One region of the Klebsiella sp. PL-2018 genome, then DNA from elsewhere that is predicted to be linked to it. Evidence: predicted binding sites of a transcription regulator. Region 1 holds the regulator's gene; each other region holds the start of a gene.
The links. Region 1 encodes LexA, which represses DNA repair genes until DNA is damaged. Its sites were predicted from a motif close to TNCTGTATGTACATACAGNA; they were not measured.

Region 1 (2,267 bases):
CCAAGGCGGGCGCCAAATACCGTCACCGCCCCGAAGCAGAGCTGTAGCAGCAGCGAGCGCAGCATGATGTCGCGATTCAGCGCCAGCAGGCGGCGTATATCGCCGCGCCAGGCGTTTTTCAGCATCGACAGGGAAACGCCGCGCAGCGCCAGCACGCGTCTCGCCATCAGCAGGCCAATAAAGAAAGTGACGTATTCTGCGGTGACCGTCGCCAGCGCCGCCCCCTGCACGTTCATATGCAGGCCCATCACCAGCCATAAATCGAGCACAATGTTGAGGACGTTGCCGACTACCAGCAGGATCACCGGCGCTCTGGCGTACTGCACGCCCAGCAGCCAGCCCAGCAGGACCAGATTCGCCAGCGATGCCGGCGCGCTTAGCCAGCGGAGTTCCAGGAAGCGTCTGGCCTGTTCGAGCACGGCTTCGCTACCGCCGACGATATGCAGCGCCAGGTCGATTAACGGCATCCGTAAGAGCACAATCGCCGCCCCGGCGGTCAGAGCCAGGCCCAGCGGCTGTACCAGCGCACGCGCCAGCCGCTGCGGATCTTTTGCGCCAAACGCCTGCGCCGTCAGTCCGGTGGTACTCATTCGCAGGAACAACAGTAGCATAAAGAGGAAGCTGGTCGCCGTTGCGCCAACCGCCACGCCCCCCAGATAAACCGGGCTGTCGAGGTGGCCAATAACGGCGGTATCCACCAGCCCCAGCAGCGGAACGGTGATATTGGAGAAGATCATGGGCAGCGCTAAGCGCCACAGGGCTTTGTCGGCGGCGTTAAAAAGCATGGAGAAAGAGCCCAAATGAGGAAAAACGGCGCAGCATCATGCATCAGGTGATGATGCCGCGAGGTGAAGAGATTACTGCCAGTTGCCGTTGCGGATAACGCCGACGGCCAGGCCTTCAATAGTGAAGCTTTGCTCGCGAAGATCCACCACGATCGGCGAGAATTCGCTGTTTTCCGGCAGCAGTTCAACGACGTTACCCTGCTTTTTCAGTCGCTTCACGGTAACTTCTTCGTCGATGCGCGCCACAACCACCTGGCCATTGCGCACATCCTGCGTTTTATGGACGGCCAGCAGGTCGCCATCAAGAATACCGATGTCTTTCATCGACATCCCGCTAACGCGCAGCAGAAAATCGGCATTCGGCTTAAACATAGCCGGATCGACCTGATAGTGACCTTCGATATGCTGCTGGGCCAGCAGCGGCTCACCCGCCGCGACGCGGCCAATAAGCGGCAGACCCGTTTCTTCTTCCGTCAGCAGACGAATACCGCGGGAGGCGCCGGAAACGATCTCGATTGCGCCTTTACGCGCCAGCGCTTTCAGGTGTTCTTCCGCCGCGTTTGGGGAACGGAACCCCAAGCGCTGAGCAATCTCCGCACGCGTCGGCGGCATGCCCGTCTGGCTGATATGATCCCGAATGAGATCAAACACCTCTTGCTGCCTGGTCGTTAACGCTTTCATTCCGCCCCCTGGGTGTATATACAGTTATGCTGTGAGTATATACAGCTAACGGTGATTTTGGAACCACATTTCACACAAAAATCAGGAGTTTCTTTCCGTTTTGCGAGCCGCTACGCCAGGCGTTAGCGGTAGTTTGCCCATAAAAGCGTTCCCCACGCGATCAGCGCGATGATGATCGCCAGCAATACCGCCGCCGATCCCATGTCTTTCGCTCGCCCCGACAGCTCGTGATGTTCAGGGCCAATACGGTCAACAACCGCCTCAATCGCGCTATTGATAATTTCAACTATCATCACTAGCAGGACCGAGCTAATCAACAGCACCCGGGTGATGGCATCGACGTCTAACCAGCAGGCGATCGCCACGGCAACAACGGCCGCGATGCCTTCCTGACGAAAGGCGGCCTCGTTGACCCACGCCGCCCGGAATCCTTTCCAGGAATACCCTGCCGCTTTAATAATTCGGGTTAACCCAGTGGTATTATTGGCCATCAAACAAACCTTTTTATGTAAATGACGTCAATGAGTGTACGCGTTTGCCGCGTTACAACGGAAATTTTGCGCACTTTCTGTTATTCTTGCGGCGCATTTGCATGATTAACCAGAGGCTTCACATCGTCTATGTCTGGCTGGCAACGAATTTACTATAAATTACTGAATTTACCATTAAGGGCGCTGGTAAAAAGCAAGTCGATTCCGGCACAACCTGCTCAGGAATTAGGCCTGGATACCTCGCGTCCCATTATGTATGTCCTGCCCTACAATTCGAAGGCGGACCTGCTGACGCTGCGCGCGCAATGTC
Region 2 (2,267 bases), 2.9 Mb from region 1:
ACTCACGAAAATGCGCGATGTATCAATATTTGAGGTTAATTTCTGCGGATATTTTTATTATGACGGAGAGCATCACAGATGCGAAAAACGTATGCCTCTGTGATGCTGTGAATGGCAGGGATGACTCTCAGGCTACCTTTTTTTACGTGAAATCAGGAAGCGATCGCCGGCTCGCGTGAGCTTCGTTCCATTTGTACAGTACTCGATAGCAAAATTAAAAAACTCATCAGAGTCGAGCTCGAAATCCAGTTCGAGTTTAATGGCGTCGCCGGACTGCAGAAGCTGCTTTGCCTGTTCCAGATTGCTGGCTTTTACTGTTCCCATCTCTTCACCTCGTTTTAGCGCTGGTGGCGTCCGGGGGCTATCCTACAGGCTTTGTTTTACGATCGCGTGACACGGCTTATTATTTGCGCTTTCTGCCGTTCGCCAGCCGTTGCCATCGCTATGGATAAGCCGATAGCGATGGTCCGGGGTTCAATCTCAGTCGACGTTATTGAAGTAGTCCCGTGCCGCCGCCTCAACGTTCTTTGCCTCAATGCCCGTTTTCTCGGTGATTGAGGCAATAAACGGTTTGAACTTCTCCGTCATCACATGACCTCCGTCCCAATGAGCGACATAAAAACGGCACTGATAACGATAAAAGTGGAGAGTTTTGTCTCCTAACGTGTAATACATATGAATCTCCGGTTCAGTATGTCGGGTGGACAACAACAAGCGATGAGCAAAGCACGCATCAACGGATTCTATCCTCCTCCCAATTTGCGGAAATTTCCAGCATGCCGTACAAAACCATCTGGAATACGTAGGGAGAGGCATTCTCCAGCCCCGTGCTATGCAACGCCTTACGCAAAATTCAGCGCAACTTCAACGGCTTCACGCCAATCTCCGACAGGCGACTTGAAAAACTCAGATGAACTATCGATACTGTATAAAAACACAGTATTATAACGGGTGAATCTATTATGTTGTTCTATGAACCGGTTGAGTTGCGTCAGATTGTGTCGATTCCGCTGTTTAGCGACCTTGTCCCATGCGGTTTTCCCAGCCCTGCGCAGGATTATATTGAGAAGGGGATCGATCTCAATGAGCTTTGTATCAGCCATCCCGCGGCAACCTATTTTGTTATGGCGACAGGCACCTCAATGGTGGATGCCGGCATTTATGAAGGTACGCTGCTGGTGGTGGATCGCGGCCTGAAAGCGAAACATGGGGATATCATCATTGCCTCAGTCGACGGTGAATACACGGTTAAGCGTCTTTGTACGCACCCCATCATGCAGCTCTTGCCGATGAACCCGGATTTTCCGCCAATTGTGCTGCGCAACGACGGTGAAGCGCTGGAGATTTTTGGCGTTGTCACTTTCAGCATCAACAGGCTCCGCTGATGTTTGCCCTGGTCGATGTGAATTCATTTTACGCCAGCTGTGAAATAGCCTTTCGCCCTGACTTACGCGGGCATCCGGTGGTGGTGTTAAGCAATAACGATGGCTGCGTCATCGCCAGAAACCACGAGGCGAAACTGCTGGAAATTCCAATGGGCGCGCCGTATTTCAAAGTGAAATCACAGTTTGAACGTCATCAGGTAGCGGTGTTTAGCAGCAACTATGCCCTTTATGGCGATATGTCCCATCGCGTCATGACGATTCTCGAAGAACTGGCGCCCGCGGTGTATCAATATTCCATTGATGAAGCGTTCGTAAATTTGACCGGGATCCATCGTTCTGAGGAGCTTGAGGCGTTTGGTCGCCACGTGCGTAGTACATTACTCCAGAGTACCGGCTTGACGGTAGGGGTCGGGATCGGGCCGACGAAAACCCTGGCCAAGCTGGCGAATTATGCGGCCAAAAGGTGGCCAAAATTCGAGGGCGTTGTCGATCTCTCATTGCCGGCCAGGCAGAGAAAACTGCTGGAGAAGGTTGCCGTCGGTGAAATCTGGGGAGTGGGGCGACGCATTGCGAAAAAGCTCAATGATATGGGGATTACGACGGCTCTTCAGCTGGCCGAGACGCCCGCTCCGCTGATCAGAAAACATTTCAGCGTTGTAATGGAGCGCACCGTGCGGGAGCTGAGAGGCGAGCCGTGTCTTGAACTGGAAGAGTATATGCCGACTAAACAGCAAATTATCTGCTCGCGTTCCTTTAGTCAGAAGGTGATTGAATACGGGGCGATGCGCGAAGCCGTCTGCAGCCATGCGGTCCGCGCCGCCGAGAAGCTGCGCGCGGAGCACCAGTACTGCCGCTATGTTTCGGTCTTTGTGAAGACCAGTC
Region 3 (2,267 bases), on a different replicon from region 1:
CTACGTTAAAGTTCTTACGGATAAAGGTCGGACTGGTCAGTGACAGCTGCAGGGCTGTGGTGATCCCCATGAGCTTCAGTTTCTTCGCTATCCGGTTCCCCACGCCCCAGATTTCTTCTACCGGCTGAAGGGATAAAAGTTTTGCCGTTCGCCGTGGATTGTCCGGCGTCAGTGCCAGAACGCCTCTGAACTGAGGCCATTCTTTCGAGGCCCACTGCGCTGATTTTGCCAGCGTCTTCGTGGGTCCCATGCCGACGCCCATCGTCAGGCCGGTCCCGTTACCAACATGCTCACGCAGCTGCTGCCCGAACGCTTCAAAGTTAATGCAGCTGTCGATGCCTCGGATATCGAGGAACATCTCATCAATTGAGTACTGCTCAACTCGGGGCGCCAGCTCCTCAAGATGGGTCATGACTCTGTCTGACATCGAGGCGTAGAGTTCGTAATTACTGGAGAACACATGCAGTTTTTCCGGAAACTGCGCACTCTTAAGCTGGAACCAGGGGACACCCATTTTAATTCCCAGCAGTTTTGCTTCTTTTGAGCGGGCGATAACACAACCATCGTTGTTACTAAGCACGACAACCGGTTTAGCCCGCAGGTCAGGGCGAAACACCTTCTCGCAGCTGGCATAGAATGAATTGACGTCGGCCAGGGCAAACATCAGTCCGCTCCGCGCGTTTTATGAATAAACGCGATCACCACACCAAAAATTTGCAGCGTCTCCGGGTCAGGGTGCAGGGCAGGGTAGGCCGGGTTCATGGGTTGCAGTACAGGACGGGGCGTCAGCAGAAGCCGTTTCACGGTAAATTCCCCCTCCATTTCAGCGATGACAATGTCACCGTGTACCGGCTTTTCTGCCCTGTCGACGACCATCAGGTCACCTGAGTTCAGGCCAATATCGGTCATCGAGTTGCCGATAGCCCGGACAAAATAGGTGGAGGCCCGGTGCCGGATGCAGTACTCGTTCAGATCCAGCTCCGCTTCCGTGTAATCTGCCGCCGGTGAAGGAAAACCGGCGGCGCACCGCTCCGTGAAAAGGGGCAACGACAGGATTTCAGGGTCGGATACTGCAGGGATAAACTTCACGATTTTCCATTCCATTAACTGTGTTTATATACAGTAATTATTTTTCTGAATGTCGCGATTTGCAAGCGTATTTACCCGGGAAGGTGCTAACTGATTGCTCTGATAATAAAAATAGTTGTACCGGTACCGCTTCGTGTACAGTTTTTCTGCTGCTCGAGTTGCTTAAATTTTGTAATATACTGAGCAGACGATAGAAATTCATATCCGGAGGGACCACTATGTCACCAGGTTTCAGAACTGTTCTCAGATATGCCTGTGTACCGGTGGACAGCAGTGAACCCGTACGTCGTAAATTTAGCAGCCGGCTGATAGGGATTGTGACGGTTTGTCTCCTCCCGCTACTTGTTTTCGATGTCCCGCTCTGGGTTTTCGTCATATCTCAGATTATCTGGGGAGGCGGGGTCTATATCGCCCTGTCCGTTGTCGGCGACAAGTCCCGGCGCCAGTAGTTTCTTCGTTGTTGCGGCGGCAGTGCTCAAAAAAAGCACTGTTGTTGTCATGCCAGCTATCGTCTTCTTTTCCGGCAGATGCCTTCAGGTTATCCACAGAGTTAAACAGATACTCTGTGGACAGCTGTTCCCGCCAGTTACGTCTGTTTTCTCCGGTTAGCCAGCCCCCCGGCAATGCTGCCGCACGCTGCCAGTGTGCCGCGTCCGGTTTGTCACGGGACGGGCGATTTTATTGCTCTGCGTTTCCCGGGCGATCCGGTTCGCCGCTGGCTTGATCGCCGGGTTTTAGGCGACGTGGTGAGAGAGGCCCGGGCCGTCAGAACGTCGGCGTGACAGGCCGGAGCTGTGGGGGAGGGGAAACTCTCCCTTAACTGCCTGCCGGCGCAGGAGGACCAGTGCGATAAGGATGTCCCCGTGCCGGCTCCGCATTCACCCGGCCCGGTTTACGGGCCTTATGGGTGAAAACTGTCCTCTGTTATCTCCGTGCAGTGAGCGGGTGGTGCCGTGCCTCCATCTTAGCCGGGCTGCCGGGAATTCAAGGGTTCGCTTTGCCGCGGCAGTCACCCGGTCCCTCCTTCCCGTCAGACGTGATCTTACGGTCGTTCGACCGCTCAGGATTCCCGGTCTCACCCTCCAGCTCCCGACTGCCGTGTGCGTCAGGCTGCGGCTTCCTTTGCGCCCCTGAATTCCCGGCTGATCGCCCGTCTGTTATGGAGGCACGGCACCACC

Region 2: umuD (translesion error-prone DNA polymerase V autoproteolytic subunit) is a predicted target of LexA. The motif match lies at 923-942, and genes of this name have one in related genera.
Region 3: umuD (translesion error-prone DNA polymerase V autoproteolytic subunit) is a predicted target of LexA. The motif match lies at 1,106-1,125, and genes of this name have one in related genera.

What each region holds. Positions count from the first base shown of each region.
Region 1 covers NZ_CP077673.1:395,282-397,548, reverse strand. The annotation lists gene dinF (MATE family efflux transporter DinF) at 1-785, opposite strand, end outside; gene lexA (transcriptional repressor LexA) at 858-1,466, opposite strand; gene MKleb_RS01815 (diacylglycerol kinase) at 1,589-1,957, opposite strand; gene plsB (glycerol-3-phosphate 1-O-acyltransferase PlsB) at 2,087-2,267, shown strand, end outside.
Region 2 covers NZ_CP077673.1:3,274,114-3,276,380, reverse strand. The annotation lists gene MKleb_RS15205 (hypothetical protein) at 133-324, opposite strand; gene MKleb_RS15200 (hypothetical protein) at 481-675, opposite strand; gene umuD (translesion error-prone DNA polymerase V autoproteolytic subunit) at 963-1,385, shown strand; gene umuC (translesion error-prone DNA polymerase V subunit UmuC) at 1,385-2,267, shown strand, end outside.
Region 3 covers NZ_CP077677.1:14,612-16,878, forward strand. The annotation lists gene MKleb_RS29540 (Y-family DNA polymerase) at 1-664, opposite strand, end outside; gene umuD (translesion error-prone DNA polymerase V autoproteolytic subunit) at 664-1,089, opposite strand; gene MKleb_RS29550 (hypothetical protein) at 1,308-1,538, shown strand; partial or broken gene MKleb_RS30095 (hypothetical protein) at 1,776-1,871, shown strand.